Thermoleptolyngbya sichuanensis A183: one gene and its partner. The protein of the gene in region 2 binds, or shares a complex with, the protein of the main gene of each other region. Links are inferred from orthologs where the notes say so. Each region holds a gene or a part of one and is shown on either strand. Other genes may lie near its edges. The genes, in order: secA and secY.

Evidence for each region.
Region 1: the proteins of secY (region 2) and secA are in contact, whole or in part, in a crystal structure (PDB 3DIN), measured with the Thermotoga maritima proteins. The link is inferred for Thermoleptolyngbya sichuanensis A183 from one-to-one orthologs. Residues at the interface, in WP_004081795.1 of Thermotoga maritima: Glu108, Gly109, Glu110, Glu111, Ala236, Glu237, Arg238, Arg239, Ile240, Thr241, Ile242, Gln243, Tyr244, Ala245, Arg246, Arg247, Val248, Thr249, Gly250, Arg251, Arg252, Val253, Tyr254, Gly256, Ala257, Ser258, Thr259, Tyr260, Leu261, Pro262; in WP_004082002.1 of Thermotoga maritima: Glu261, Ala262, Arg263, Lys300, Ala301, Arg302, Thr303, Ile304, Ile305, Leu323, Tyr324, Asp325, Pro326, Val329, Ser330, Tyr333, Ile336, Lys340, Phe345, Val349, Glu363, Phe364, Tyr374, Ser375, Gly376, Gly377, Glu393, Ile395, Thr482, Ser483.

The regions. Positions count from the first base shown.
Region 1 is NZ_CP053661.1:4,928,433-4,942,908, reverse strand. The notes cover bases 5,482-8,969. They hold secA (preprotein translocase subunit SecA), read right to left. Parts: upstream 8,577-8,969; coding sequence 5,682-8,576; downstream 5,482-5,681. Other genes in these bases: HPC62_RS20380 (mechanosensitive ion channel family protein), read left to right, coding at 8,812-8,969; HPC62_RS20390 (2OG-Fe(II) oxygenase), read left to right, coding at 5,482-5,536. In the rest of the region: HPC62_RS20425 (hypothetical protein), read left to right, coding at 1-459; HPC62_RS20420 (hypothetical protein), read left to right, coding at 566-964; HPC62_RS20415 (SIMPL domain-containing protein), read left to right, coding at 1,636-2,385; HPC62_RS20410 (serine hydrolase domain-containing protein), read right to left, coding at 2,412-3,500; HPC62_RS20405 (peroxiredoxin family protein), read left to right, coding at 3,578-4,162; HPC62_RS20400 (hypothetical protein), read left to right, coding at 4,321-4,467; HPC62_RS20395 (peroxiredoxin family protein), read left to right, coding at 4,499-5,221; more of HPC62_RS20390, read left to right, coding at 5,228-5,481; more of HPC62_RS20380, read left to right, coding at 8,970-9,672; HPC62_RS20375 (ABC transporter ATP-binding protein), read left to right, coding at 9,669-11,441; HPC62_RS20370 (glycosyltransferase family 4 protein), read right to left, coding at 11,438-12,280; HPC62_RS20365 (glycosyltransferase family 4 protein), read right to left, coding at 12,822-14,153; HPC62_RS20360 (WecB/TagA/CpsF family glycosyltransferase), read right to left, coding at 14,176-14,476. UniProt on the Escherichia coli protein: Required for protein export, interacts with the SecYEG preprotein conducting channel.
Region 2 is NZ_CP053661.1:5,154,700-5,168,575, forward strand. The notes cover bases 6-2,893. They hold secY (preprotein translocase subunit SecY), read right to left. Parts: upstream 2,158-2,893; coding sequence 853-2,157; downstream 6-852. Other genes in these bases: HPC62_RS21360 (adenylate kinase), read right to left, coding at 299-853; rplO (50S ribosomal protein L15), read right to left, coding at 2,247-2,693; rpsE (30S ribosomal protein S5), read right to left, coding at 2,700-2,893. Outside these bases: more of rpsE, read right to left, coding at 2,894-3,221; rplR (50S ribosomal protein L18), read right to left, coding at 3,272-3,634; rplF (50S ribosomal protein L6), read right to left, coding at 3,638-4,177; rpsH (30S ribosomal protein S8), read right to left, coding at 4,339-4,740; rplE (50S ribosomal protein L5), read right to left, coding at 4,764-5,312; rplX (50S ribosomal protein L24), read right to left, coding at 5,377-5,709; rplN (50S ribosomal protein L14), read right to left, coding at 5,709-6,074; rpsQ (30S ribosomal protein S17), read right to left, coding at 6,097-6,348; rpmC (50S ribosomal protein L29), read right to left, coding at 6,355-6,582; rplP (50S ribosomal protein L16), read right to left, coding at 6,585-7,019; rpsC (30S ribosomal protein S3), read right to left, coding at 7,107-7,844; rplV (50S ribosomal protein L22), read right to left, coding at 7,933-8,292; rpsS (30S ribosomal protein S19), read right to left, coding at 8,407-8,685; rplB (50S ribosomal protein L2), read right to left, coding at 8,762-9,625; HPC62_RS21445 (50S ribosomal protein L23), read right to left, coding at 9,660-9,962; rplD (50S ribosomal protein L4), read right to left, coding at 9,955-10,587; and 4 more genes. UniProt on the Escherichia coli protein: The central subunit of the protein translocation channel SecYEG. Consists of two halves formed by TMs 1-5 and 6-10.

The DNA of each region.
Region 1 (14,476 bases), 220 kb from region 2 along the record:
CTGCTGGTGCTGCTTTCGGAAGACCAGAGCTGGCTGCGATCGCTCGTTTCGATTGATTCGGCGCAGGCGGCTGCCCCCTATCTTGCCCAACTTCTGGAGGCAAATTTCGATGAAACCCAGGAAGTGCGCTATGCCCTCTATCAGGGCGTGCTGTGGGGGGTCTATCAACATGCCCTGGCCAGCCTGACGGTGGAAGATTTTCGAGTGGCGATCGCCCGTCTGGTGTCTCTGCAAGAGCGCGGGCTAACCCCCAGCTTCGACCGTTTGGCCGAAGCCCAAATTCGCCAGATCATTCGCGCTGCCAAGCAGCAAGGGCAGTCGATGGAGACCACGCTGCAAACCCTAGAACGCTTCTATGCTGAGGGCATGATGGGCAGCCTGGAGGCGGGGGCTGCCGAGCGTGACCAAACGCTGGGCGCGTGGCGCTATCAGCTAGAGCGGCTGTGGGACGAAGAATAGCGGAAAGCACCTGGGGCAATGAGTGCCAGCATGGGTCGTAATGTGTCGTATTGTTAAGGAGTAATCACTGACGCAACCGTGACTCACACCAGAGGCGCAACCAACGATGGGACAGCTTGAACGCCTGCTGCTGATGGCAGAAGATGAACTGACGCAATACAGCACCGATGCCCGCAAGATGGAAAAGCTGCGGCAGAAGATTGCCCTGTCGGTGTCGCGGGCTGAGCAGCAGCAGATTAAGGAAACCTTGCTGGCAGAAATGCCTACGGGCGGCCTTGCCAAGCTTGTGGAAACTCAGCGTCAGGCCGTGGCGCTGCCGCTGTGGGGCATTGCAGGGCTGGGCCTGCTGTTGGGCATTTCGTTTATGCAGCCTGTCGATTTTTTGGCGACGATTGTTGGCGGGGCGGGGGCGATCGCCGTTCAAAAGTGGGGCTGGTCGCTGCAAGCTAAGCGCCTGCTGATCAACACGCTGGAAGAGTTGGAGCAACGGATGAAAGGCGGTTAAGGGGGCTAGGGCAGGGAGATCTGCTGGAGCTTGGATTTTAGAGTTGGCAAAGGGGGCGATCGCATCGGGAATTGCCCCAGATGCTGCTGTAGTTAACCACACTGACGAAACCGCTTTCGTGAATAAGGTACTGGAAAGACTGGTCTAGTGAGTAGCCAAGTGTGGCCGCTCTCCTGCTCGGTTGCTCGGTTGTTGGCTGCCAAACTGGCCGCGTCAGTCAGGGATCGCATCATACCCTGCCAGAGTGGAGTGAACGCTGTTCTGGCAGGCTCGACTGACGAACCCAATTGTTTTTATAAAAACTTGACCCAAACGCCGCGCCGCTGCTCGGTGACAGAGCCACGCAACGATTCTCGGACTTACGCAGTTGGACAATTTCTCGCGGGCGCAGCCCACGAGAAATTGTCCAAAATCCAGAAAGCTTATTGCAAGCGCGTCAGTCCTGGATTTTTGAAACTGGAATCGAGCCTGAGCCGAGTCCAGTCCTCAGAGCCTCGTGGAGGCGGCAGGAATCGATGAATAGTTTGTGCCACCCGGAGCCACCAAAGCTCTGGTGAAGCCAGTGTTTATCGCTCCTGCTAGCCCCTCGCGTCAGCGTTGTAAAGCAATTCTCCGCATCGGACGAACGCGCAAAGGGTCTTTATTCTCCCTGGTGGAGAGGAGAAATGACCATGCAAAATTCAGCGTCATCGGAACGCTATCCCCAGCTTTTCGCAGGTTTAGTGGCCCTCTCGCTGGCCCTGGTGGGCAGCACGTTTATCGGCGCAACGGCCCTGCGCGACGTGAAATCCAGCAATGATGTGATGGTGGTGACGGGGTCTGCCAAGCGGCCTATCCGCTCCGACTACATCATCTGGCGACTGTCCGTATCCAGCCAGCAGCCAACGGCTCAGGCTGCCTATCAGGATTTGAAGCGACAGACTGAGCGAGTGCAGGCTTATCTGCGCGAAAACCAGGTGCCTGCCGAAGCAGTCACCCTCAGCGCGATTGAATCTTACTCGATTCCGGAGGTTGCACCCAACGGACGCGAGACTGGGCAAACCCTGGCCTATCGGCTGACGCAGCGGTTTGAGGTGCGCTCGACGGAGGTCGATCAATACACCACGCTGTCGCAGCAATCGACCGATTTGATCAACGAGGGGATTAATCTGGTGTCGGAGTCGCCGCAGTATCTTTATACCGAGCTGAGCAAGCTGCGGATTGAGATGGTGGCCGAGGCGACCAAGGATGCCAAGGCCCGAGCAGAGGCGATCGCCCAGAGCGCAGGCAACCGCGTTGGCGCAGTCCGCAGTGCCGAAACGGGCGTGTTTCAAATCACCTCGCGCAACTCCACCGAGGTCAGCGACTACGGCATGTATGACACGTCCTCAATTGAGAAGGACATTACAGCCGTGGTTTCGGTGACCTTTGGGATTGAGTAGGTCGGCGTGTGAATCCAGGGGTTGGGCTAATCAGGGGCATCTGCCAGCGCCCGGAGGATAGCAAAAACGATGCGCGTCCCCAGGTCGAGGTCATGGCGATCGCGGTTGGCCAGTGCCACTACCGTCGTTGGCTGCCCCTGCACATTCGACAGGTAAAACGCGCCCGTGACGTAGCCAGGCCCTGCGCCATTGTGCCCTGCGACCTTGCCGTAGGGCGACTCCAACCCCAGACACAGCCCTAAGCCATAGCCAATTTTGCCGATCTGGGGATGCTCGAAATCGAACACCTGGATCGGCTCTAGCATTTCGCAAACGCGCTCTGGCTCCAGCAGCCTGCCTGCAAACAGCGCGTCCATGATTTTGCCCAGCTCGGCAGCGGTGGAGATCACGACCCCATGCGACACCCAGCCGGGATGATAGAGCAGCGCGACGTTTTGCAATTCGTCTCCAGTGTCGTCCCCAGTCAAGAACTGGCTGTAGCCGGGGGTTAATCCATGCGCTTGTTCCAGCGTTTCGGGAACGAAGGTGTGTCGCAGCCCTAGCGGGCGAAAAATCCACTCGTGCAGGTATTGCGGCATTGAAAGCCCTGTTTCCTGGGTCAAGATCAGCCGCAGCAGCATGTAGCCAATATTGGAATAGGCCCAGCCTGCGCCAGGTGAAAAAAGCTGTCCCTGGTCTTGCGCTACCCGGAGAAACGTCTCCGTCGTCCAGGCCTGCTGGGGATGCGCCTGCAAATCTTGCACATAGGCGCTGCCATCGCCATAGCCAGGGATGCCGCCTGTGTGGCTCAGCAGTTGCCGCAAGGTCACGGGAGATTCAACGGTGTAGGGGATTTGGGCGAACTGCGGCGCTAGCGATGTGTCCAGATCCAGCCGCCCCGCCTGCACCAGATTCATTGCCACCGTCGCCAGCAGCGGTTTAGTAATACTGTAAATATAGAAGCGGGCATCGCTGGGCAGGGGAATTTGCTGCTGGAGGTCGGCATAGCCTACGCCCGTTGCCAGAAGGATTTCGCCGTTGCGGAGGAGGGCGATCGCCGCTCCCGGTGTCTCTGCCTCTTGCAGTTCCCTCTCGACCGTTGCTCTGACCCGTGCTTCAAGGTTTTGATGGGTCATTCCATACCCCCCGTCCTCACTGTGCCTGCCCCCCTTGAACCTCCCTTGAACCTCCCTTGAACCTCCCAACCTCTGCAATGCTAACTTCTACCGACTTTCGCGGACTGCTGGGCGATCGCTTCTACAAAAACTTCTTCCCCATTCCCGCTACCAATCAGTTTGTCACGGGTAGCCTCGCGCCGCCGTTTGAGCTGCTGGATGTGAAGAGCGATCGCAAGGTGCGCCTGTCGGACTATACGGGCAACCGCAAGCTCAATGAACAGGCGTGGAACCGCCCGGTGCTGCTCTATTTCACACGGATTTTTACGGAAAGGCAGTATTGCCCGCTCTGCTATCCGCATATTCTGGAGATGAACGAGAAGTACGAGGCGTTCACCCAGCGCGGCGCAGAGGTGCTGATGATCACCAGCACGGACGAGCGACAGAGCAAAATCGTGCTGCAAGACTTGGGGCTAAAAATGCCGCTGCTGAGCGATCCTGAATGTCGCGTGTTTCGCCGCTACCAAACCGGGCAGGCATTAGGCGCACCACTCCCCGCTCAGTTTTGGGTTGACCCCGCCGGAAAAATCCGCTTCCGTCACCTGTTCTCGTTTTTGGAGCCAAACGCCAGCGTCGAGCGACTGCTGGTGGCGCTGGAGCGGCTGAAGGAGCCGGAATCCTAGACGACTTTTGGCAGACAGCGCTCTAGATGAACTTGCTAGAAGCTTTTCAGATGCTTGGACTAGCAATCTAAAATCGCCAATCTAACTAAAATCGCCAATCTAAAATCTAGAATCCAGAATTAATCTACCTCCCTCGTGACCCTTAAAACCCTTGCCACATGTCCACTCCCGCAGTTCCGCTCTCGATTGGCGACTCGGCTCTTTGGGCCGCCCTCCCTTCAACTGCCCATCCGCAGCACTACGGCGATTATCTGAATGGCGATCGCACGGTGCTGTTTTTCTACGGTGCTGTTTTTCTTGGGTAGCGCCAGTAGCCCAGAGACTTCGGCAGCGCTAATGGAATTTGTGTCCCTACAAGCCCAGTTGCAGGCGCTGGGGGTATCGGTTTTGGGGGTGAGCATTGATCCACAAGACCAGGCTCTGGGTGAACTGGTTGGGCGATCGCCCCATCTTAATCTTCTGTGGGATTTTGACGGACAACTCAGCACTCTCTACGGCGTGCGCCAGATTGATAGCAACGGCAGCATTGTCTACGATCCCACGACCTTTGTACTGGATGAGAACTTGCGGATTGTTGCTATTATCCCGCTCGATCGCCAGGGGAGTCATGCAGCAAGAGTGATGGAGCAGTTGTCGCAATTGCCGCCGCTCTCGCCGCCAACTCTGGTGACGGGACAGGCTCTGGTGCTGCTGGTTCCTCGCGTCCTAGAGCCAGCGTTTTGTCAATTGCTGATGGATCGCTACGAGTCAGAGGGCAGCGTCGATTCTGGCTTTATGCAGCAGATTGGCGATCAGACGGTGGAAGTGCTGAACCCGTCCATCAAGCGACGGCGGGATCTGCGAATTACTGGCCCTAGCCTGATTGGGCAAATTAATCAGCGCATCTGGCGGCGGATTGTCCCAGAAATTGAGAAGGCATTCTATTACCGTGTGACCAATTTCGAGCGCTATCTGGTGGGCTGCTACGATGACCAAACGCAAGGTTTTTTCAAGCCGCACCGCGACAATACAACCGCGACAATACAAATGTCGGTTCTTTGCATCGTCGCTTTGCCATGACGTTAAATAAATCTTAACGAGGGCTATGAAGGGGGATATCTCAGGTTTCCAGAATATGGCTCTCAGCTTTATCGCCCGGCCCCCGGCGAAGCAGTCATCTTTTCCTGCTTGCTGCTGCATGAAGCAACGCCCGTGACGCAGGGACGACGATTTACGCTGCTGGCATTTTTCTACAACCAGCACGATGCCAAGCTGCGGGAAGCCAACAAGCAGCATGTCGTTTTGCGATCGCCCGCTGTTGCCCCCTCCCCAGCAGCACCCACCGCTGACAAGCCAAGTGGGTTTGGGGCGGCTAATCCGCGAAAAAAACGCTAGCGTCTACACACATCTGAGTAGATGGATATCAGTAAACATAAAACCCAAAGCCCCTGCGCTTTTTCACAGAGTCTTTGAGGTTTCATAAATTCATAGCGTTCTTCCGCAGAGTTGCTACCGCCCAGATTGCGGCATTGACAGTGACCTAAGCCACGGGCTGCGGCTGCGGCTGGAACTGGAACAGCGAGTAGACCACGTTCCGGCGGATGTCGGTCATCATATTTAGGAATAGCTCGTAGCCTTCGCTCTTGTATTCGATCAGCGGGTCTTTTTGACCATAGCCGCGCAGGCCGATGGCTTCGCGCAGGGCTTCCATCTGTTGCAGGTGTTCGCGCCAGAGCGTGTCGATCTGCTGGAGGATGAAGAAGCGCTCGGCCTGGCGCATCAGCCCTGGAGAGGCGGCATCGACCTGGCCTTCTTTAATGTCGTAGGCGATGCGAGCCTGTTCGTGCAGGAAGGTCTTGATTTCCCCCGCAGAGAGGTCTTCAAGCTGGCTCGGCTCCAAGTCCGCCAATAGGTAGACGAACTCTTTGACTTTGGCCACGACCTTATCTAGCTCCCATTCTTCCGGCGGCAGTTCGGGGTTGATGTAGGCATCCACGATGTCGTCCATCGTCAGTTCGGCATACTTAATCACCTGCTCCTTCAGGTCTTGCCCTTCTAGCACGCGGCGGCGCTCGGCGTAGATGGCGCGGCGCTGATTGTTCATCACCTCGTCATATTCAAAAACCTGCTTGCGGATGTCGTAGTAGTAGGTTTCGACTTTCTTCTGTGCGCCTTCGAGCGATCGCGTCAACATGCCCGACTCGATGGGCATGTCCTCTTCCACGCGGAACATATTCATTAGACCTGCGACGCGCTCTCCGCCAAAGATCCGCAGCAGGTTGTCTTCCAGGCTGAGGAAAAACTTGGTGGAACCGGGGTCGCCCTGCCGACCCGCACGGCCACGAAGCTGGTTGTCAATCCGGCGCGACTCGTGGCGCTCTGTGCCAATGACGTGCAGCCCGCCGAGCTTCACCACCTCGTCATGCTCGGCAGACGTGTGGGCTTCGTACTCGCGCTTCACCAGGTTATAGGCTTCGCGCAGTTTCAGGATGACCGGATCGCTGCTGGGCGCTTTTTCCGATGCAGTCGCTAGCTTGTCTTCGGCCTCTAGCTCAGAGAGCGATCGCTCGCCATACTGCTGCACTGCAAAGTCCACCGCTTCTTTAAGCAGCCGCTCAGCTTCCTTGGAAATCGGCACCGGGAACAGATCCGCCGCCACCTTCCAGGTTTTCTGCTTTTTGCCAGGGGCAAAGCCCTGTCCACCCGATCGACCGCCGCCTGCCCCGGCTCCACTGATGGCAAAGGCGGCCTCATCTTCTGGCTGCACAATGCGCGGCATCAGGTATTCCCGCACCTTGAGCCGTGCCATATAGTCGGCATTGCCCCCCAGAATGATGTCCGTACCGCGTCCTGCCATGTTAGTGGCGATCGTCACCGTGCCTTTGCGACCGGCCTGGGCGATAATTTCCGACTCGCGCTCTACGTTTTCGGGTTTCGCATTCAGCAGGTTGTGGGGCACACTTAGCTGCGACAGATAGCTCGACAGTAGCTCCGATTTTTCCACGCTGGTCGTCCCCACTAGCACCGGGCGACCCATCTGGTGCATCTCGGCGCATTCCTGCGCCACGGCTCGCCATTTGGCGTTTTCGTTTTTGTACACCACGTCCGACAGGTCAACCCGACCCGTGGGGCGATTGGTGGGCACGACTGTCACTTCTAGCTTGTAGATTTTCTCAAACTCGGCCTCTTCGGTCTTTGCCGTGCCCGTCATGCCTGCCAGCTTGGGGTAGAGCAAGAAGAAGTTCTGGTAGGTAATCGTTGCCAGGGTTTGGGTTTCTGGCTGAATTTCCACACCCTCCTTGGCTTCGATCGCTTGGTGCAAGCCATCGCTCCAGCGGCGGCCCGGCATCACCCGTCCGGTAAATTCGTCCACAATCACAATTTCACCATTGCGAACGATGTAGTTCACGTCGCGAATAAAGAGTTCGTAGGACTTCAGCGCCCCAAAGATAAAGTGCGCCCAGGGATCTTTGGGGTCGAACAAGTCCTTCACGCCGAGGCGCTGTTCTACCACCTCAAAGCCCTCGTCGCTCAGCAGCACGTTGCGCTGCTTTTCGTCTACTTCGTAATAGCGATCGAGTTCTTCCTTGAGCCGATCGAGTTCGCGGTTAAGCTGGTTGGCTTCGGCTTTGTTGCCTTCTTGCAGAGCAGCGGCGATCGCCTCCTCCACTTTCTCGATTTGCCGCTTCACGCCCTGACGAACTTGCCACAGCTCCCGCGCCACCTCCGACGCGCGGGTATATTTCTCGTTGGGGCGATCCACTTGCCCCGAAATAATCAGCGGTGTCCGCGCTTCGTCAATCAGCACCGAATCCACTTCGTCGATGATGCAGAAGTTAAACGGGCGCTGCACCACCTCCTGCATCGACGTGGCCATGTTGTCGCGCAAATAGTCAAACCCCAGTTCGCTGTTGGTGCCGTAGGTAATGTCGCAGTCGTAGTTGCGCTTGCGCTCGATCGGGTTCATCCCCGACTGGATCAGCCCGACTGACAGCCCCAAGAAGCGATGCACCTGCCCCATCCACTCCGCGTCCCGGCGGGCTAGGTAGTCGTTTACCGTAATCACATGCACGCCCTTGCCCGACAGCGCGTTGAGATAGGCAGGCGAGGTAGCCACGAGGGTCTTTCCTTCGCCCGTCTTCATCTCGGCAATCTGTCCATCATGCAGCACCATGCCGCCGAGGAGCTGCACGTCAAAGTGGCGCATTCCCAGCACCCGCTTGCCCGCTTCCCGCACCACTGCAAACGCCTCTGGCAGCAGGTCGTCCAGGCTTTCTCCTTTTTCAATTCGCTGCTTAAACTCCGCCGTCTTGCCCCGCAGCTCATCATCCGACAGCGCCTCCATTTCTGGCTCTAGCAGCTTAATTTCTGCTAGATCAGGCTGATATTTCTTGAGCTTACGGGCGTTGGGGTCTCCCAGCAGGGCTTTCAGCATGGTGTCAATGGGCGATAGTGAAGAAACTTAGGGTTCTAAGGCCTAACGTTCATTGTAGCGAACTAGGGAATGAGCGAGATGTTTGGACGACTGCCCCCTGCCGTGCGGGGTCTAGAGATCTAGACTCGGTATCTGGGGGGCAGTGCGGTGGTTCGGGATTAGGTTATAGAATGCGGACACCCGTTCCAAGGTTAACTTCCCTCACCTCATACGCCATACTGACGATCTCCTGCTCATGACCTTTGATTTTGATCTGTTTAACCTCGATGCCTGGAATGCCCTGTTGCTGCAACTGCAATCTCTGGGCGTAGACTTTGGGCTGCGACTGCTGGGCGCAGCGATTATTCTAGTCGTGGGTCGCTGGCTGGCCAAGCAACTCCGCCGCCTGATCAAGCGACTGATGACCCCGACCACGATTGACCCTAACCTCGTTGCATTTACCGGCAATCTGGCTGAATACGGACTGACGGCCTTTGTGATTTTGGCGGCGCTGGGGCAACTGGGCATCCAAACCACGTCGCTGGTGGCGGTGCTGGGGGCGGCGGGTCTGGCAATTGGGCTGGCGCTGCAAGGGTCGCTGTCCAACTTTGCAGCAGGGCTGCTGATTGTCTTTTTTCATCCGTTTCGTGTTGGCGACTGGATCGAGGGCGGCGGCGAATCGGGCTTTGTGGAAGATATTCAGCTTTTTACAACGGTGCTGCGGCGGTTGGATAACAAGACGGTCGTCATTCCCAATAACAGCCTTACCGGCGGCAATATCATTAACTATTCCACAAAGGGCATTCTGCGGGTGGATCTGGTGGTGGGCGTTGCCTACCACGAAGACATTGACCGGGTGAAGCGGGCGATCGCCGAAGCGCTAGCCCAAGATGAACGAATTCTCAGCGATCCGCCGCCGATGATTGGCGTTTTGGAACTGGCGGAAAGCAGCGTAGACTTTGCCGTGCGCCCCTGGACCCACACCGAACACTACTGGCCCGTCTATTTTGCCGCCTACGAAAACATTAAGAAAAAGCTGGATGCCGCCGGGATTACCATTCCCTTTCCCCAGCGCGATGTGCATCTCTACCCCGCACCCAAGGCTGAAGCCTTATGATCAGAGGCCCGTCCCCCATTGTCGCTGCGGAGCAAAAGCCCAAGCTCTCGACCCTGCGGCGATTTCTGCAATATTTCGCGCCCTATCGTCAGGAAATTCCCATCGCGCTCCTGCTGGTGATGCTCGGCGCAACCACGCAGTCCATTGGCCCCCTGTTGATTGGCTGGGCAATCGACCACCTCATCTTGCAGGGCAACTGGCCGGGGCTGGCGCGGCTGCTGGTGCTGCTGGTGGTGATTTACGTGCTGGGCGTGGTGGCGATTCGGGGACAAATCTGGCGCATTGGCAACATGATGCAGCGGGTGCTGGGGCAACTGCGGCAGGACTTGTTTACCAAGGTGCAGAGTCTTCCGGTCAGCTTTTTTGACCGCAGCGAGGCGGGCGACCTAATGAGCCGCCTGCTGAATGATGTGAACACGGTGAATCAGGCCTTTGGGCTGACGGTGCCGCAAATGCTGGGGCAGGCGTTTAGCCTGGTCGGCATCATCATCGCCATGCTGTCAATGAACCTGCAACTGGGGCTGCTGAGCAATCTGGTGGTGCCCGTGATGATTTTCACGACCGGGTTCTTTTCGCGCTGGGCACGGCGGCGGTTTCGCGTGGCGCGGGAGACCATTGGCGAACTGTCGGCCAAGCTGGAGGAGGACATTAGCAGCGTGCGCGAGGCGCAGGCGTTTAACCGGACGCAACTGAATATTCAGGAATTTGATAGCCTGAACGAGGCCAATCGCCGGGCCAATGTGCAGGCTGTGGCCGTGACCTCTGCCTTTTTGCCGTCGATTGATTTTCTGAACACGCTGGCGACGGCGGGTGTGATGGCCTATGGTGGCTATCTGGCAGTGACGGGGGCGATGTCTGTGGGCGTGGTGACGGCGTTTCTGCTGTATGTGCAGCAGTTCTTTCGCCCCATTCAAATTCTCAGCCAGTTTTATACGCAGGCGCAGTCTGGACTGGCGGGATTAGACCGAATCTTTTTGCTGCTGGATGAGCCTGTGACGTTGCAGGATGCACCCAATGCGACTGAGATGCCGCCGATTCGCGGAGAGGTGCGGTTCGAGTCGGTGTCTTTTGGCTATACGGAAAATCAGCGCGTGCTGCAAGAGGTGAGCTTGGTGGCAGAACCAGGACAGATGGTGGCGCTGGTAGGGCCGACGGGCGCAGGCAAAAGCACGATCATTAACCTGATCCTGCGGTTTTATGATGTGACGGAGGGCGCAGTGAAAATCGACGGCATCGACGTGCGCCGCGTTACCCAAAGCAGCCTGCGCCGCCAGATTGGGATTGTGCTGCAAGATAACTTACTTTTTAGCGGTACGGTGGCGGAGAATATTGCCTTTGGTGCGCCCAATACCAGTCAGGCAGAGATTGAGGCGGCTGCCCAGACTGCAAATGTGCATGAATTTATCACCTCGCTGCCGCAGGGATATAGCACGCTGCTGGGGGAGCGGGGCGCACCGCTGAGCCAGGGACAGCGGCAGTTGGTTAGTATTGCGCGGGCGGTGCTGATTAATCCAAAAATTTTGATCCTGGACGAGGCGACCAGCAGTATTGACACGCGCACTGAAGCATTGGTGCAAGAGGCGATCGCCCGGTTGCTCCAGAACCGCACCAGCTTTGTGATTGCCCATCGCCTCAGCACCGTGACCCAAGCCGATCAGGTTCTCGTGGTTCAGCAGGGGCAGATCGCGGAACGGGGAACCCACGCTGAGCTAATTGCCCAAAAAGGAATTTACGCAAACCTGTATGCGATCCAACTGGGCGCAAGTTAGCGCAGCAGGGCCCGCTGGCGAACGGAAATTGTCGGGCGGGCAGGTTGCTGGGCATTGTAGGCCTGCCAGAGCGAATCAGCCAGTTTCTTGGAGAACTGCTCCAGGTTGAAGCGCTGCTCGGCCAAAAGGCGGGCGCGGCGACCCATTTCGCGGGTTTCTTTGGGATTATCCAACAGATAGGCGATCGCCCTTTGCCAGCCATCCACATCGCCTTCCTCGACCCACAGCCCAATTCCTTCTCGCTCCAGATCCACACCCACATAGTCGCTGCGCGTCATGGCGATCGCCTTCCCCATTGCCATCGCCTCCGTCAGCACCGTCAGACCAATCGCATTTTTGAACCTGGCTTTTTCCTCCACAACAGGAATCGCCACCGCATACGCCTGCTGATAGAGACGAATAAAATCTCGCCAGTCAATCATGTCTTGCAGGATGGATACATTACTGGGCAAATGCGCCTCGGCACTGCCGACCGCTCGCTGCTTTAGATGCTTGAGATCAAGCTGACCAGCCCCACAAATCGTTAAGCCACAGTCCAAGTTTTCAAACGCTTTGACCAGGGTTGGATAGTCTCGATAAGACTTTCCAGGGCTGAGAATAAACCTCTCCCTGGCAGCTTGTTCAGCCGTTGATTCACTTAGATTGACAGGCTGATAAAATCTCAAATCTGCACCCCACTCAATCAAATCTAGCTTCTGCCTGGGAACTCCAAAATCTTCCAGATCCCTCAGCAAAGATTCACTCAAACACAGAATCTTGTTATTGCCTTCAATAAACGTTTTCACAAACAGCTTCCAATGAAACGCTTTTGTGCGAGGAGCCTGATATCCAATCGCCACAATTGGCTTTTTCAGAAGCCCCAGAATGCTCAGAAAAGAAAGAAGTGTTGTGGTTAAATAATGCGCCGAATAGATTACATCATAGCGACGACAGTTTGCCAACAATCTAAGCTGCTGATCCAAATCTCCAAAAATCTTCAGCTTGCCACTGATTTTTTTGAGAAAGGCACTCCCTTGAAAGGGGAGAATATCAACTCCAATATCATGACGAGTCAACGAGTCATAGCCCCAAAGATGCTGAGACGGAGCGTTTCCATGTTCCTCTTGGAGCAAGTTCAAGATTCCGAGCAGGTCATAGTTGTTGACTAAAATTGCCTTCATGATACTCTCAACAAGTGTTAGCAGTCGCGTTCATTAACAAATCCTCGAATAGACAATGGACGAGTGTGGTCATGTCCAGTTGCCAAATAGAGAGTTTTAGGGGTGTTGTGATAGAGATGTCGAGTTGCTAGCCTTGAAAGATGCTTTAGCTGCATGGAGAAACCTCCAAGAACTTCGATTAATACACTTTTGAAAATTTAATTTTTGAATAAGAGAAGACTTAACTCACATTTGAAAGCTGTCGCTGTCCTGTCTGTGGAGTAGCCAAAGCTGGTTGAGTGATTCCAGCAAAAGCTAGCGTCCACTCAAAGCGCCGCTGCAACCATTCCTCTTGAGTATTTTGTTTTGCAAATTCAACAGCTTGGACTGCCATGTCCGCTAGCAAATCTCTATTCTTGCTGTAGTATGCAATCTTTTGAGACATTTCTTCTATGGACGGCCAGGCAACTGTATCAACCGCACCAGTGGCTGAAAGATCTCTGTAGTAGTAGGTATCAAATGCAAGGATTGGAATCCCTGCTGCCATCGCATCTAGGGCGCTGCGAGGCGTGTCTTCATTGAGCGGTGCTGCTAACAGCAGGTGATATGAGTAAAGCTTCTCAAAAAAGTCCTGGTTAAATGGAAGTGCGCCGTGGAAAATGACTCTTTCGATAATTTTCAAAGATTGTGCCAGACGCTTCAGTTCTTCTAGCTGCTCACCGCTACCAATGACGTGAAATACGACATCGCATCCGAACTGGTGATGGGCGATCGCCACTGCGTGAAGGCACCGATCAACTCCCTTGTAGGGCGTTAACCGTCCGAAGTAAACCACTTCTAGAGGCCGCCCTTGATCTTCTAGATTTAGCAACTTTTGAGCCAGCCGATCTCTTCTAATAATGTGATGCCTGCTATGCGCCGCATCCAAGAAGTTCTTCACATTCGGCTTACCTCTGCCAAAATCACGGCAGAGCTTTTCGCCTTTTAGCAAAATTAGTGAGCAGATTTTGGACGCGCAGTAAACTTGCAGTGCCCGAAAGCTGTCGTAGATATATTTGCAAAGTAGATAACTCTTGAGTGACCAAGTCCCTGTTTCATAGCTCATCTGAGCCGTGTTTCTGAAGTCAATGTCTACGACGTAAACTGTCGGTTTCTTAAGAATTCGACCCAGCAGTGTCGCAATAAACTCCATTGGAAACCAGATGTTTGCAGCCAAGCCAGTATGCAACAGATCGCATTGCGAAATCAGACTTTTTAATCTGTTTGCAACCCGAAATAGCTGAAAAAACTGCTGAGCTTTGGAAGATAAATCTTGAACTCTATACAGCGACTTGAATCGAATTCCTGCTTCAGATTCATCCACAACTGATAGCCATTGCTTCCTATGAGAATACTCCTCATCACTCATTTCAACCAGCCCAACCACAAGATGATTAAAGATGGGTGAAATCTTTTCTCTTAGCAGCATCAAGTGCTTCACAAACGCACTCTCTAATGCAACGGTTTGGGAATCGAGCCTGTAATAGTAAACAGGCAAAACCATCAAATAGGTTTTGGAATCAGAGTTTCTCATCCGTTCAAGGTTCCTAAAGCGTTTAACCGCCAACTTTCTGAGCGATTTTTTCTTGAGATTTGTAGGCTTGATGCGAGAGTGCAGAAAGGTGGGGAGAGCGATAGAGATTCAGCTTTTGCTTGAGGACGAGCCAAAAGAAGGGAAGTCCCTCAATCAGATAGCGTCGCCATAGCCGCCGGGGTTCAGACAGCAGACGATGGAGCCATTCCAGGCCCGCCTCGCTAATCCAACGGGGCGATCGCTGCTTATAGCCCGCCTCAAAGTCAATGGCTGCGCCGATTGCCAGAAAAATACGAACATTTGGGAGCTGATGTTTGTATTTA
Region 2 (13,876 bases):
GACCCCATAGCGCTTTGCAGCGTGCCAATTTACAGCCTAGAGCGATCCTGCCTCTCTGATGTTCCAAGCGGGTATTCCAAACATATCCATCACAAAGGGTCTTGAAGCAAACCGCTTTCATACCCCAGGGAACCGTTGAGTACCCTAAACACCTAAAAAATGCGCCATCTATAAAAAATGCGCCATCTATTAGATTAACAAATACTCCAAGAACCTGCGTGTGTTGTTATCCGCGGCACGACCAATGAGCTTGGGACGGTCTATCTATACATGTTTTTTTCAAGCCAAGCTACGCTGCTTAGCTGCTAATCAACTGGCGTAGCGCCGCCCCCACATGTTCAATGGATTGATTGCCATCGATTGAAACAAGCTGCTGGCGATCGCGATAAAAGTCAATCAGCGGCGCAGTTTGATTGCGGTATACCGCCAGACGAGTACGAATCACTTCCTCGTTATCGTCTGTCCGCCCTCGACCCAGGAGGCGGGCCACCAAAACCTCATCGGGCACTTCCAAATTAACGACACAATCGCAGGACTGTTCAATTTCTGCCAATAGCTCATCGAGAAACTTGGCCTGCTCAACATTGCGAGGAAAGCCGTCCAAAATCCAGCCTCCTTGGGCATCTGGCTGGCTGAGGCGATCGCGCACCAAGTCCAGAATCAAAGCATCCGGCACCAGTTCCCCGCGATCCATGTAGGACTGAGCCTTTTGCCCAAGCTCGGTTCCGCTTGCCACAGCAGCCCGCAAAATATCTCCTGTAGAAACATGAGGAATCGAAGAGCTAGCCGCTAGTTCGGCCGCCTGAGTTCCTTTGCCCGCTCCGGGCGGTCCTAAAAATATCAGTCGTGCCACTATTGCTTCACCATCCCTTCATAGCGCTGCGAAATTACATAGGTCTGAATCTGCTTTGCCGTGTCGATTGCGACGCCCACTAGAATTAGCAGTGACGTAGCACCCAAGCCCTGAAAGGTCGTCACGCGGGTCGCGCCTTCAACGGCAGCCGGAACAATCGCAACCAATCCCAGAAAAATCGCACCCAAAAAGGTCAGTCGGTTCAGCACCCGCTCAAGATAGTCACTCGTTGCCTTACCAGGACGAATCCCCGGCACGCTTGCGCCCATCTTCTTCAGGTTCTGGGACATGTCTACTGGATTGACCACTAGCGAGGCATAGAAGTAGCTGAAAAACAAGATCAGCAGCAGCAGCAGCAGCACGTAGACCCAAGTGCCCGGACGCAGATAAGACAGCACCCGCGTCACCATCTCGTTATCCCCAAAAAACTGCGAGAGGTAGATCGGGAGAGACAGAACCGCTGTAGCAAAAATAATCGGCATTACGCCGCCCTGATTGAGGCGCAGCGGCAGATAGCTGCTCTTCTCAAGGTAGAGCCTGCGCCCGACCTGGCGACGGGCAGAGATGATGGGAATACGCCGGGTTCCCTCTTGAACAAAGACGATGCCGACGATCATTGCCAGGAACACTAGAAGCAGAATGATCACGCCGCTAACCACGCTGCGATCGCCACTCTGGGCAAGGTCGATAGTTTGTCCGAGCGATCGCGGCAAAGTTGACACAATGCTGACGAAAATTAGCAGCGACGCACCATTGCCCACACCCCGCTCCGTAATCAGCTCACCCACCCACATCACAAACATCGAGCCAGCCGTTAGAGCCAGCACCATCTGTGCAATGAACAGCGGCCCCGGCGACTCAGCAAACTGGTTCACAAAAATCGCTAGACCCAGGCTTTGAATAATGCCCCAACCCAGTGCAACGTAGCGCGTAATTTGAGCAATCTTTCGGCGTCCCGCTTCTCCCTCTTCTTTTTGCAGCTTCTCAAGACTGGGGAGCGCAGCCGTCAGCAGTTGCAGAATAATAGACGCATTAATATAAGGCAAAATACCCAGTGCAAAAATACCCAGCGTCGAAAGTCCTCGACCCGTAAACACATCTAAAAAGCCAATGATGGCCGATAAAGCGCCGGTCTCTGTGGCCGCCTGAAAGGCCTGTCGATTAATGCCAGGGATCGGGATAAAGACACCCAACCGTACCAGAATCAACATTCCCAAAGTCAGCAAAAGTCGTCCTCGCAGTCCGGCCGCTTGGGCCATCTGCAAGAAAGTTTCCTGCGCCGTGGGTGTCTTATCGCGCACCATAGTCTCAGTACCTCTCCCTCTATAAAACTAAGCAGAGCAGGAGAGCCAACCACTCACCGCTCTGCCTTGCTGCAAAGTCGCTCCATATCTTAATCTAGCAGGTTGAAGCTTCCGCCTGCGCCCTCAATCTTACGCTTCGCCGATTCAGTAAAGGCCGCAGCCGTCACTTGAAGCGCAACACTCAGTTCACCGTCGCCCAAAATCTTCAACGGGCCATCGTTTTGCGTCACAATTCCCAATTCCATCAGCGAATCGAGGCTGACCTCTGTCCCCTTAGGCAGTTCAGCCAAGTCTCCGACGTTCACGATGGTGTAGGACATCCGGTTGATCAGCGGAAAATGCTTCAGCTTCGGAATCCGGCGATAGAGAGGCAACTGCCCACCCTCAAAACCCGGTCGGGTGCTGCGTCCAGAGCGCGACTTTTGTCCCCGCATTCCGAAGCCGCCGCTTGCACCCTGCCCGGCGGAAATGCCCCGGCCAACCCGGCGACGACGCTTCTGAGAACCCGGTTTTGGAAATGTGTCTGAAAGTCTCATAGTTCGTCAAGAATAGAGTTTTTCAATGGGAACATCGCGTTCTTCTGCTACCTCAGAGAAGGTGCGGAGGGCAGAAAGTGCATTTGCAGCGGCCCTGGCATTATTGAGCGGGTTACCCGAACCCAACTGTTTCGCCAGAACGTTCTTCACACCCGCCAGTTCTAGCACGGTACGCACGGAACCACCTGCAATTACACCAGTTCCCGGAGCTGCAGGACGAATCATCACCTTCGCGCCGCCGCCTGCGCCGTTGGTTGGGTGAGGAATGGAGTCAGATTTAGTCAGGGGAACCTCGACCAAGTGCTTCTTGCCGTCAGCAACGCCTTTCTTCACTGCACCGATTACGTCAGCGGCCTTGCCAACCCCAACCCCAACCTGACCCCGTTCGTTGCCGACGATCACGATCGCCCGGAAGCTAAGCTTCTTACCCCCCTTAACCACTTTGGTAACGCGGCGGATTTGAACAACACGCTCCTGCCACTCAGTTTCTTTTTCTTTGACGCGACTTGTCTTGGTTTTCTTCGCCATAGCTTGCTTGTCCTGGATAGTGTGCTTGTCCTAAAGATGAATCTGAAAGGCTAGAAGCTTAGACCACCTTCACGAGCGGCATCTGCCAAAGCCTTGACGCGGCCGTGATACAGCTTGCCGCCCCGGTCAAACACGACTTGCGTAATCCCCTTTTCGAGCGATCGCGCTGCGATCAGCTTACCGACTTCTACAGACGCATCGCAGTTAGCACCTGAAGTGAGCTTTTCGCGCAGCGCAGGCTCTAGCGTCGATGCAGCAGCAAGCGTTCGATGCTGCGTGTCATCAATGACCTGGGCGTAGATATGCTGATTAGAGCGAAATATAGCCAGACGAGGACGTTCAGACGTGCCAGAAACTGTCTGGCGGATGCGGACGTGACGACGCTGAGTCGCTTCTTTACGAGTCAGTTTCATAGGTTATTTCTTCCCTGCCTTACCGGCCTTACGTCTGACAACCTCGCCAGCATAGCGAATGCCCTTGCCCTTGTAGGGTTCTGGCGGACGAACTGCGCGAACCTGAGCCGCAATATTACCGACAATTTCTTTATCAATTCCGCTGACCAGAATGTTGGTGTTATTCTCAACAGCAAATTGAACTCCATCAGGCGGCTCGATCAAAACTGGATGGCTATAGCCTACAATCAGGTTCAGATTTCGCCCTTGAATCTGAGCCCGATAACCCACCCCCTGGATTTCAAGCTTGCGCTGGAATCCCTGAGATACGCCCTCCACCATATTGGCAACCAGCGTTCGGCACAACCCGTGGCGCTGACGGGCAGCACGGGACTCGTTGCGACGATTCACCGTTAACGTATCGCCCTCTTGCAGAACCTCAACCTCTGGCGGAAGCGTGCGCGAGAGTTCTCCCTTGGGGCCTTTAACAACCAGAGTTTGACCGTCAAGGGTAACGGTCACCTTCTGAGGAACACTAATAGGACGTTTTCCAATGCGAGACATGACAAGTCACTCCTGGACGATCTTGCTGGCCTTCAAGCGATGCGCTTACGACACAAGCGCCACCAGGCAAACACAAAGCAAACACAAATAAAATGAAAGGCTAGATTTAGCTTTGACCCAAGCAGCCATCCGCTCAGACAAAGCCAGATCGAGAAAAATCCTTACCAGACGTAGCAGAGAACTTCTCCTCCCACACCCTGACGACGGGCATCCCGATCCGTCATGATGCCGCTGGAGGTTGAAACAATGGCAATTCCAATGCCACCCAACACGCGAGGCAGATCGCGGCAGTTTGAGTAAACTCGCAGTCCAGGTTTGCTGACCCGCTGTAGCGCATTGATAATCGGACGGCGGCCTTTGCCCTTATATTTCAGAGCAATTACCAGTCGCTTCTGCGCTCCTTCGCCTGTCTCAGAAAACTCGCTAATGAATCCTTCTTCCAAGAGCACACGAGCGATGTTGCGCGTCATCTTGGTAGACGGGACTTCGGTCGTTTGATGCCGGGCGAGATTCGCGTTGCGAATGCGGGTCAGCATGTCTGCAATTGTGTCGTTAGACGCCATAATTTCCTCTTTGTCAGCCTGCCTCAGTTATCGCGAAAGGGCATTCCCAGTTCCTTTAACAGGGCACGTCCCTCTTCATCTGTGGTTGCCGTGGTGATGATCGAAATGTCCATGCCCCGAATTTGATCAATGTTGTCGTACTCGATTTCGGGGAAAATGAGCTGTTCACGAAGCCCCAGAGTATAGTTGCCACGACCATCAAAGCTCTTGGGGCTGATGCCGCGAAAATCTCGAATCCGAGGCAGCACCAAGTTTATAAGGCGATCCAGAAAGGCATACATGCGCTCCGAGCGCAGGGTGACCATGATACCCACTGGCATTCCTTTACGGATCTTGAAACCGGCGATCGCCTTCTTAGCCCTCGTCACCACTGGCTTTTGTCCAGTGATTACCGCAATCTCTGCCAGAGAAGCCTCCAGCGCTTTTGCATTCTGAGCCGCTTCGCCCATCCCCCGGTTCACGGTCACCTTGACCACTTTAGGAACCTGATGAACGTTTTCGTAGTTAAACTGCTCAACCAGCTTCGGAACTACGGTCTCCTGATAGTAGGTTTTTAACCTGGGACTTGCCATAACACTCTCCTGATATATTCCTGGGCTTGGTCAGGAATGAAACATGAAACGTGAATCTGAAACGCTAGTCGATAATCTCACCGGTTTTCTTCAGCATTCTGACTTTTCGGCCATCCGCATTGAAGGTATAAGAAATTCGGCTCGCAACCTTCTGCTTGGTAGAGTAGGGAAGGACATTGGAGCTATGAATCGGAGCCTCAAAGGTCTGAATCTGACCAGACTCCCCTTCTTGCTGAGGCTTAACATGCTTCGTCCGCACGTTAACGCCCTTGACCACCACCTTGCTGGTTTCAGGATAAACACGCAAGATCTCGCCGACTTTGCCCTTATCGCTTCCTGAAATAACCTGGACGGTGTCGCCCTTCTTCACATGCATTTTGTAGCGCAGCTTGCCCATCACAGCACCTCCGGAGCCAGCGAGACAATCTTAGTAAAGTTCTTATCGCGCAACTCCCGCGCAACCGGGCCAAACACGCGAGTTCCTCTAGGGTTGCCATCGTTGTTGATGATCACAGCGGCATTATCGTCAAACCGAATGCTCATGCCGCTGTCTCGGCGCAGACCCTTCTTGGTTCGCACAACCACTGCCCGTACCACATCAGACTTCTTGACTGCCATATTCGGAATGGCATCCTTAACCACAGCGATGATCACATCCCCCACACCGGCATAGCGGCGGTTGCCACCCAACACTCGAATGCACATCAGCTTGCGAGCGCCGCTGTTGTCCGCCACGCTGAGATAAGTTTCCTGTTGAATCATGGTGTCTCTCCTCCGGGGTGGACTAGCTCTCTGAAGTCTGATTTAGGATGTCCACAACGATCCAACGCTTTGTGCGGCTGAGCGGACGGGTTTCTTGAATCCGAACGCGATCGCCCGTTTTGCACTTGTTTTCTTCGTCGTGAACCTTATAACGCTTGGTTCGCACCATAATCTTGCGATACTTCGGGTGAGGGGCACGGTTCTCCACCGCGACGACGACCGTCTTTTCCATCTTGTCGCTCACCACGACTCCAACTCGCTCTTTGACTGCCATTGCCCCTTACTCCTTCTCTGCATCCGCTTGTGCAGCTGCCAATTGTCGCTCCCGCTCCACAGTCATCAGTTGCGCCAGCCGGTGGCGGACATGCCCAAACTGATGCGTCTTATCCAGTTGCCGCGTCGCCTTTTGGAAGCGCAAGTCAAATAACTGCTTCTTGGCAGCTACAATCTGCTCACTGAGTTCTTGATCACTGAGATCACGAATCTCTGAAATCTTAGGCAGAGCCATCTCTACGACTCCTCCACTGCTTGCTCTTGTTGTTCCTTAACAATGAACTTGGTCTTGATTGGGAGTTTGTACTGCGCCAGTCGCATTGCCTCGCGGGCTGTCTCTTCCGGTACTCCAGCAATCTCAAACAAGATTCGACCCGGCTTTACCACTGCCACCCAAAACTCAGGGTTGCCCTTACCCGAACCCATCCGGGTTTCGGCTGGACGCATGGTAACAGGCTTATCCGGGAAAATACGAATCCAGATCTTGCCACCCCGACGGATGTATCGAGTCATGGCTCGACGGCTAGCCTCAATCTGACGGGAGGTAATCCAGGACGGCTCCATTGCCTGAAGCCCAAAATCACCAAAGTCAATATTGTTGCCGCGAGTTGCCCGCCCTTTCATGCGGCCGCGCTGCTGCTTGCGGAATTTAGTTCGTCTTGGACTTAACATGGCTCACTACCTTGAAATTGAAGCTAGGGTCAGGGTGGGGATGGAAGCACTGGTCTGATTCAGCTTTCGCCCTTCAGCCCGCCTTCCCTATCCTTCGTTAGAACGATCCTCAAACTGGCGGCGGCGCTGCTGACGGCGACGGGGCGGCACATTATTGGGAGCGGCTTCTTGCGTTACTCGTTCCTGCCCAGGAATAATCTCGCCTTTGAACACCCACACCTTGATCCCCAAAATGCCGTAGATCGTCTGGGCAGTGGTGTAGGCATAGTCAATATCTGCCCGCAGCGTGTGGAGCGGCACCTTGCCTTCGCGAGTGTATTCAGTACGGGCAATTTCTGCGCCGTTTAGCCGACCACTCACCTGGATTTTGATACCCTGCACCCCTGATTTCTGAGCGCGAGTAATCGCCTGACGCACAACCCGACGGAACGAAACCCGCTTTTCGAGCTGCTGCTGCACGTATTCAGCAATCAGCGCAGCATCAGCATCCACACGAGCAACCTCAACCACGTTGATCCGAATCTGACGGCTGGTGTCTCCCAACTCTTTTTGAAGACCCTCGCGCAGCTTTTCGATCCCCGCGCCGCCACGACCCACAACCACGCCAGGGCGGGCCGTCAGAACTTGGAGGTCGATTTGATCGGCCTTGCGCTCAATGCGAACCTCAGAGATACCTGCACTGCTCAACTCTTTGGCAACATATTTGCGGATTTTGTAGTCCTCTTGCAGCAGCTTGGGATAGCGGCTGGAGTCAGCAAACCAGAGAGAGCGATGCTCCTGGGTGATGCCGAGGCGGAAACCAACTGGATGAATCTTCTGTCCCACAATGCGTCCTCAGAAAAGGCAAAAATTTGAGTGAAGGGTATAAAACAAGGAGCGATCGCCATTCAAAACGCCCAAACAGGGTCGTAACTTAGTCTTCAGCACCCAGCGCAACCGCAATCGTGATGTGACAAGTCGGTTTGCGGATTTGATAGGCCCGACCCTGAGCGCGGGGACGAAACCGCTTCAGCACGGGGCCCTGATCAGCATAGGCAGTCGTCACTACGAGATCAGCAGGGGCGTAGCCCTCGTTATGCTCAGCATTGGCAACCGCAGACCGCAGCACCTTAAGCACAGGATCGCAAGCGCGGTAGGGCATAAACTCCAGGATAATCAGTGCCTCTCGGTAAGAACGCCCCCGGATCTGATCCAGAACCCGACGCACCTTGTGGGGCGACATGCGGATATAACGGGCAACAGCTTTTACTTCGTCTGCGGTCGTAACTGCCATGATGATTTCCTCTCAAGTGTCTTGCAGAGAGCTTTTAGAGTTTGAGCAACAGCAAGCACTAAATCCAAGTATCTGTGAACTACTGCGAACGTCCTGAAATAAACCTGACTCAACCTAACGACGAGACTTCTTGTCGCTCTTGGCATGTCCCCGGAAGGTACGAGTCGGCGCAAACTCACCCAACTTGTGTCCCACCATTTGCTCCGTTACATAAACCGGAACATGCTGACGACCGTTATGAACGGCAATCGTATGTCCAATCATCTGAGGCAGAATCGTTGAGGCACGAGACCAGGTTTTGATTACCTGCTTATCGCCCTTCACATTCAACGCTTCAACCTTTTTTAGAAGGTGATCAGCCACGAAAGGACCTTTTTTGAGTGAGCGAGACATAACCGACTTACCTCTACCAATTGACCAAACGTGTGATAGTCAACGAACCATAAACCCTGTAAAAAGATTCGGAACCTTAAGACTCACGACCTCCGCGACCGCGCTTGGACGTGCGGCGGCGGCGACGAACAATCAACGCATTACTTGCCTTCTTCTTCTTCCGAGTCTTCATGCCCAAGGCTGGCTTACCCCAGGGGGTCACAGGGCCAGAACGACCGATCGGCGCACGTCCTTCACCGCCGCCGTGGGGGTGATCGACTGGGTTCATGACACTACCGCGAACTTCCGGACGACGGCCCAACCAACGCTTGCGTCCTGCCTTGCCTAGGCTAATGTTGCGAGACTCGGCATTACCCACCGCACCAATCGTGGCATAGCACTCGCGGCGAACCATCCGCACCTCTGTGGATGGCAGGCGGAGTGTCACAAAATCACCCTCTTTCGCTACAATTTGCGCCGAAGCGCCTGCTGCGCGAACAATCTGTCCACCCTTGCCAGGGACTAATTCCACATTGTGAACCGTCGTACCTAGCGGCATACTGCCCAGTGGTAAAGCGTTTCCGACCTCAAAAGGAGAGTCTTCACCTGCGATCACAGTTGTACCGACCGTCAAGCCAGCCGGACAAAGGATGTAGCGCTTCTCGCCATCCTGATAATATAGAAGCGCAATCCGGGCGTTGCGGTTGGGATCATACTCGATTGCTGCTACTTTAGCGGGAATGTTTCGCTTGTCGCGGCGAAAGTCAATTATCCGATACAGTCGCTTGTGCCCGCCACCCCGATGGCGACAGGTGATTACGCCCCGATTGTTGCGTCCCTTGGGACGATGCACCGAGCGAGTCAGGGACTTTTCTGGTTCACTACGAGTGATCTCAGCAAAGTCAGCAACGGAGCGCTCTCGCGTGCCAGGTGTATAAGGTCGGTATGTACGAATGCCCATGGCTTCAATCTCTTAAGGGGATGGCTTTCAGACGTTACACTTCGGGGAACAGGACGATGGAATCACCTGTTGCCAGGGTCACAACTGCCCGCTTGTATTGGGGCTTGTGTCCAGCAAATCGACCGACTCGACGATGCTTCTTCGGGGGCTTGCTGGTGTTCACACCAACCACCTTCACCTCAAACAAAGATTCAATAGCTGCCTTGATCTGCGGCTTTGTTGCGCTGGGAACCACTTCAAAGACGTACTTGTTTTCCTCAAGAAGCTGAGTTGCCTTTTCAGTCACTAGGGGACGGCGAATCAGATCTGCCAGGTTGCGCGAATCAAACTTAGTCACCGTATACCTCCTGCACTTTTTCTAGGGCAGACGCAGTTGCCACGATCTTGTCAGCCGCCAGCAAATCAAAGATGTTGAGATTGCCAGCAGAAATTAGCTTGATGGAGCTAATGTTTCGAGCCGACAGATAAACCATCTCGTCTCGCTCAGAAACAATTAGGAGAGCCGTTTCGTTTTCCCCTACACCCCAGCGAGTCAGCGCCTGCGCCAGTTCCTTGGTTTTGGGACGGGGCAACTCATTTGCGAAATCTTGAACCACAATCAGGTCTTCAGCACGGCTTTGCAGCGCGGTTCTGAGCGCCAAGCGCCTCTCCTTGCGGTTCATCTTGACGGAGTAGTCCCTGGGTTTGGGGCCAAAGATAACGCCGCCGCCGCGCCATAGGGGAGAGCGAATCGAACCCGCACGGGCGCGACCTGTGCCCTTTTGCCGCCAAGGCTTACGTCCACCACCTCTAACCTCAGAACGAGTCTTGGTAGAGGCAGTGCCCTGTCGAGCATTATTCAACTGGCGCACCAAGGCCCGATGAACGATATGGGGCGCATTGTCTTCGTTAGCGACGCGCAGATCTAGCGAGGCGGTGCCAGCGCTTTCACCCTGCCAATTTTTAACTACACACTCAACCATGGGTCTGTTTCTCCTCGTCGGGGTGCTGGCTCACTGCTCCAATCACCAAAATCGCAAAATCCAAACGCTCAGCAAATTTTTAGTTCGTTTTTCCGACCTGTTTGGCAGGAACAATATTGACCAAGGCACCCGGCTTTCCAGGGATTGCCCCTTTGATCAGGAGCAAGTTGCGATCGCCATCCACCCGCACAATTGTCAGCTTCTTGATCGTGGTTCTCGTGCCACCCAGACGACCTGCCATGCGCTTGCCAGGATAAACGCGACCTGGCGTAGTGCCTGCACCCGTAGAACCGGGAAGACGGTGGTTCTTGGAACCGTGAGCCATCGGCCCCCGCTTGAAGTTGTGGCGCTTTTGGTAGCCCGCAAAGCCGCGTCCGATGCTCGTTCCAATTACGTCCACCTGCTGCCCTGGCGTAAAGATATCCGCCGTCAACTGCTGCCCTAACTGATAATCAGCAGGACTGTCGAGGCGATATTCCTTTAAGTGGCGGAGGGGAGACGCTTCAGCTTTTTTGAGGTGTCCGAGTTCAGGCTTGTTCAACGCCTTTTCGGTAACCTCGCCAAAGCCAACTTGGACAGCACTGTAGCCATCCACCTCTGCTGTTTTAATTTGCGTGACTGTGCAGGGGCCAGCCTGGACGACGGTTACAGGAATAGCCTTCCCTGCCTCATCAAAAACCTGGGTCATCCCCAGTTTGGTGCCAAGAATTCCAACAGACACGGTTAATCGTCCCCCTATTTACACGCTGCAAGAGTGCCAGACAAAATTTGCCTCGCAAACTTCATAAGACACCAAGCTGTTTCTGTCGAACATAATCAATCTGCTGTCAGCCCAAAGGCGCACAGATTCACAGATGTTCTACAATCTTGCAGACAGACTTACTAGCTCAAATAAATGGCTTCTGCCTGAGTCGCCGGGACTTGAGCAGATCAACCACCCAGTATCCGTAAGGGCTTCCGGGCACTATTCCTGCCGGGAAGGCACTCGTAAACACGCACGGCCCGATTTTGGCGACAATTTCAAATTATAAACCAATCAACACAAGCTGTCTAGCAAGTTGCAGACAGAACTTTCAAAGACAATCTGCAAGCTGTGTTAGAGATTTGTGCCTTGTCTAGGATAACGCATAAAATCAGCATCGTGAAAAAATCTTTTACAGGTTTCGCGACCCTTAAAGAGATGAGATGAGAAAAAAAGAGATGGGCAAAGTTCAGGGAGTGGAAGCGGCGGGATAGGGACTATGAATATTCGACTCGATGAAGAATCAGATCTGGCTGAACTGGCGGCGCTGTATCAGCACACCGTCTTGCAGCACGGGCCGCAGCATTACAGCCTCGTTCAAACGCAGACTTGGGCATCCTTTGCCGAAAATCTGGACCTCTTTCGCCACTTTATATTTGACGCGACGACCTATGTGGCGACTGATGAAACCGGAATTGTGGGATTTGCAGGTATCGAGATCAATGGCCACATTCGCTCGACCTATGTGCGGGGCGATCGCCTCCATCAGGGTATCGGGTCTATGCTGCTGCAAGCGCTTTTGGACGACGCAGCCGCGAAACCTGTCACGCGGCTCTATGCAGAAGCCAGCGAGTTTAGCCTGGGGCTGTTTCAGAAATTCGGCTTCCGTCTATACGACACTGAAGCGGTGGATTTTAACGGCGTGGCGTTTACCCGATATTTGGTGGAATATCTGGCGGAAGGGAGCGTAGAGCGATGAGGCAGCCAGATGAAACGGTTCAAGCTACCATCTTTGACACGACGCTGCGCGACGGTGAACTGGCGCTGACGCAAAAATTTACCCTTGCTCAAAAGCTGCAACTGGCGCTGATGCTGGAGGCGGCGGGTGTAGACGTGATCGAAGTGGGCTATCCGGGCGCGTTTCGCAAAGATAGGGACGACCTGCTGGAGGTGGCAGCCCAGGTCAAGCAGGCAACGATCTGCGGACTTGCCAGCAGTCAGCCGGAAGAAATTGAGGCGGTGGCAGCAGCGCTGAAACCCGCTGAGCGGAGCCGGATCAATGTGTTCACGCCGATTCGCGTCCCGTCGGCGGGGGCTGAGTCAGAGGCGATCGCCGCTATTCGGCAGGGGGTGTCCCTAGCCAGACGCTATAGCGGAGAGGTGGAATGGTCTGCGTTTGACGCGACGCGCTGCCCTCTCGACGTGGTGTGTCGCGCGGTGGAAACGGCCATTTGCAGCGGAGCCAGCATCATCACGATTCCCGACAGTATGGGAGTGGCAAGGCCATCTGAGTTTGTCGCGTTGGTCAAATCTGTGGGCGATCGCGTTCCGAATATTGACCAGGCAACGCTGGCGGTTCACTGTCACAATGACCTGGGGCTGGCGGACGAAAACTCCTTGGCGGCCCTGACGGTCGGTGTGCGCCAGGTGGAATGTTCGGTGAATGGGCTGGGAGCGCGGGCGGGCAACGCCGATCTAGAAGCTATCGTAGCGGCGATCGCCTCCCAGCCCAAGTTTCACACCGGGGTTCAAGCGGCTCACCTGCCTGCCTTGTCAGCGCAAGTTGCAGCTTTGGCGCAATCGCTACCGCCGAAAGCACGATTGGAAGCGTGATTGGAATAGCGATCTAGGCGCGGATCTCATCCGCGAAGCTAGCCCAGCGCACAAAGTGAAACGGCCCCGCGACGGAACCCCAGATATGCTCGTCTGTTTCGGGATCGCGGCCCCGATCGAGGCTGATAAAAATCTGGTCGTCGATTTCAAACTCGCTGTCTAGATAGGTTTCCTTGCCACGACGAGTCACCATGCAGCCTTTGCCAGGTTCCACCTTGCCGCGAAAGCTGTGCCCCGTCCATTCCACAATCATGTTGCAGCCTGGTAGTTTTTCTAGGCGATCGCCCGTCAGCTTGCTCAACTGAGTCAGGTCGCGAGATGCACCATAAAACTCTGTCTCGTCCTTGACGGTGTAGTTTTCAATCTCGATATGGTCGCCTGCGTTCACTAGCTTCAGCACCCGCAGCCGATAGGGATCATTTAGCGCATAGTCGTAGGCTTGCTCCACAAACAGGCTAATGCCCGACAGCAGTTCCACGGGCAGCGGCCGCATACAGACCCGGATATGGGCAAAAAAAGGCGGGTTCTCGAAGGCTTGTTCTTGGTTGCTAAAGTCGGCAGCCATCCAGCGGGCCAGGGCGGTGAGGTCGGTCGAATGAGTCATGGGCGATCGCATTTTGAAGCATTGCAATTTATTGTAAGGGAACAAGGGGCAGGGATTTGGGAATGGCTCCGCAGCGCTAGCGGACGGGAAGCAGGAGTGAAGCACTAACC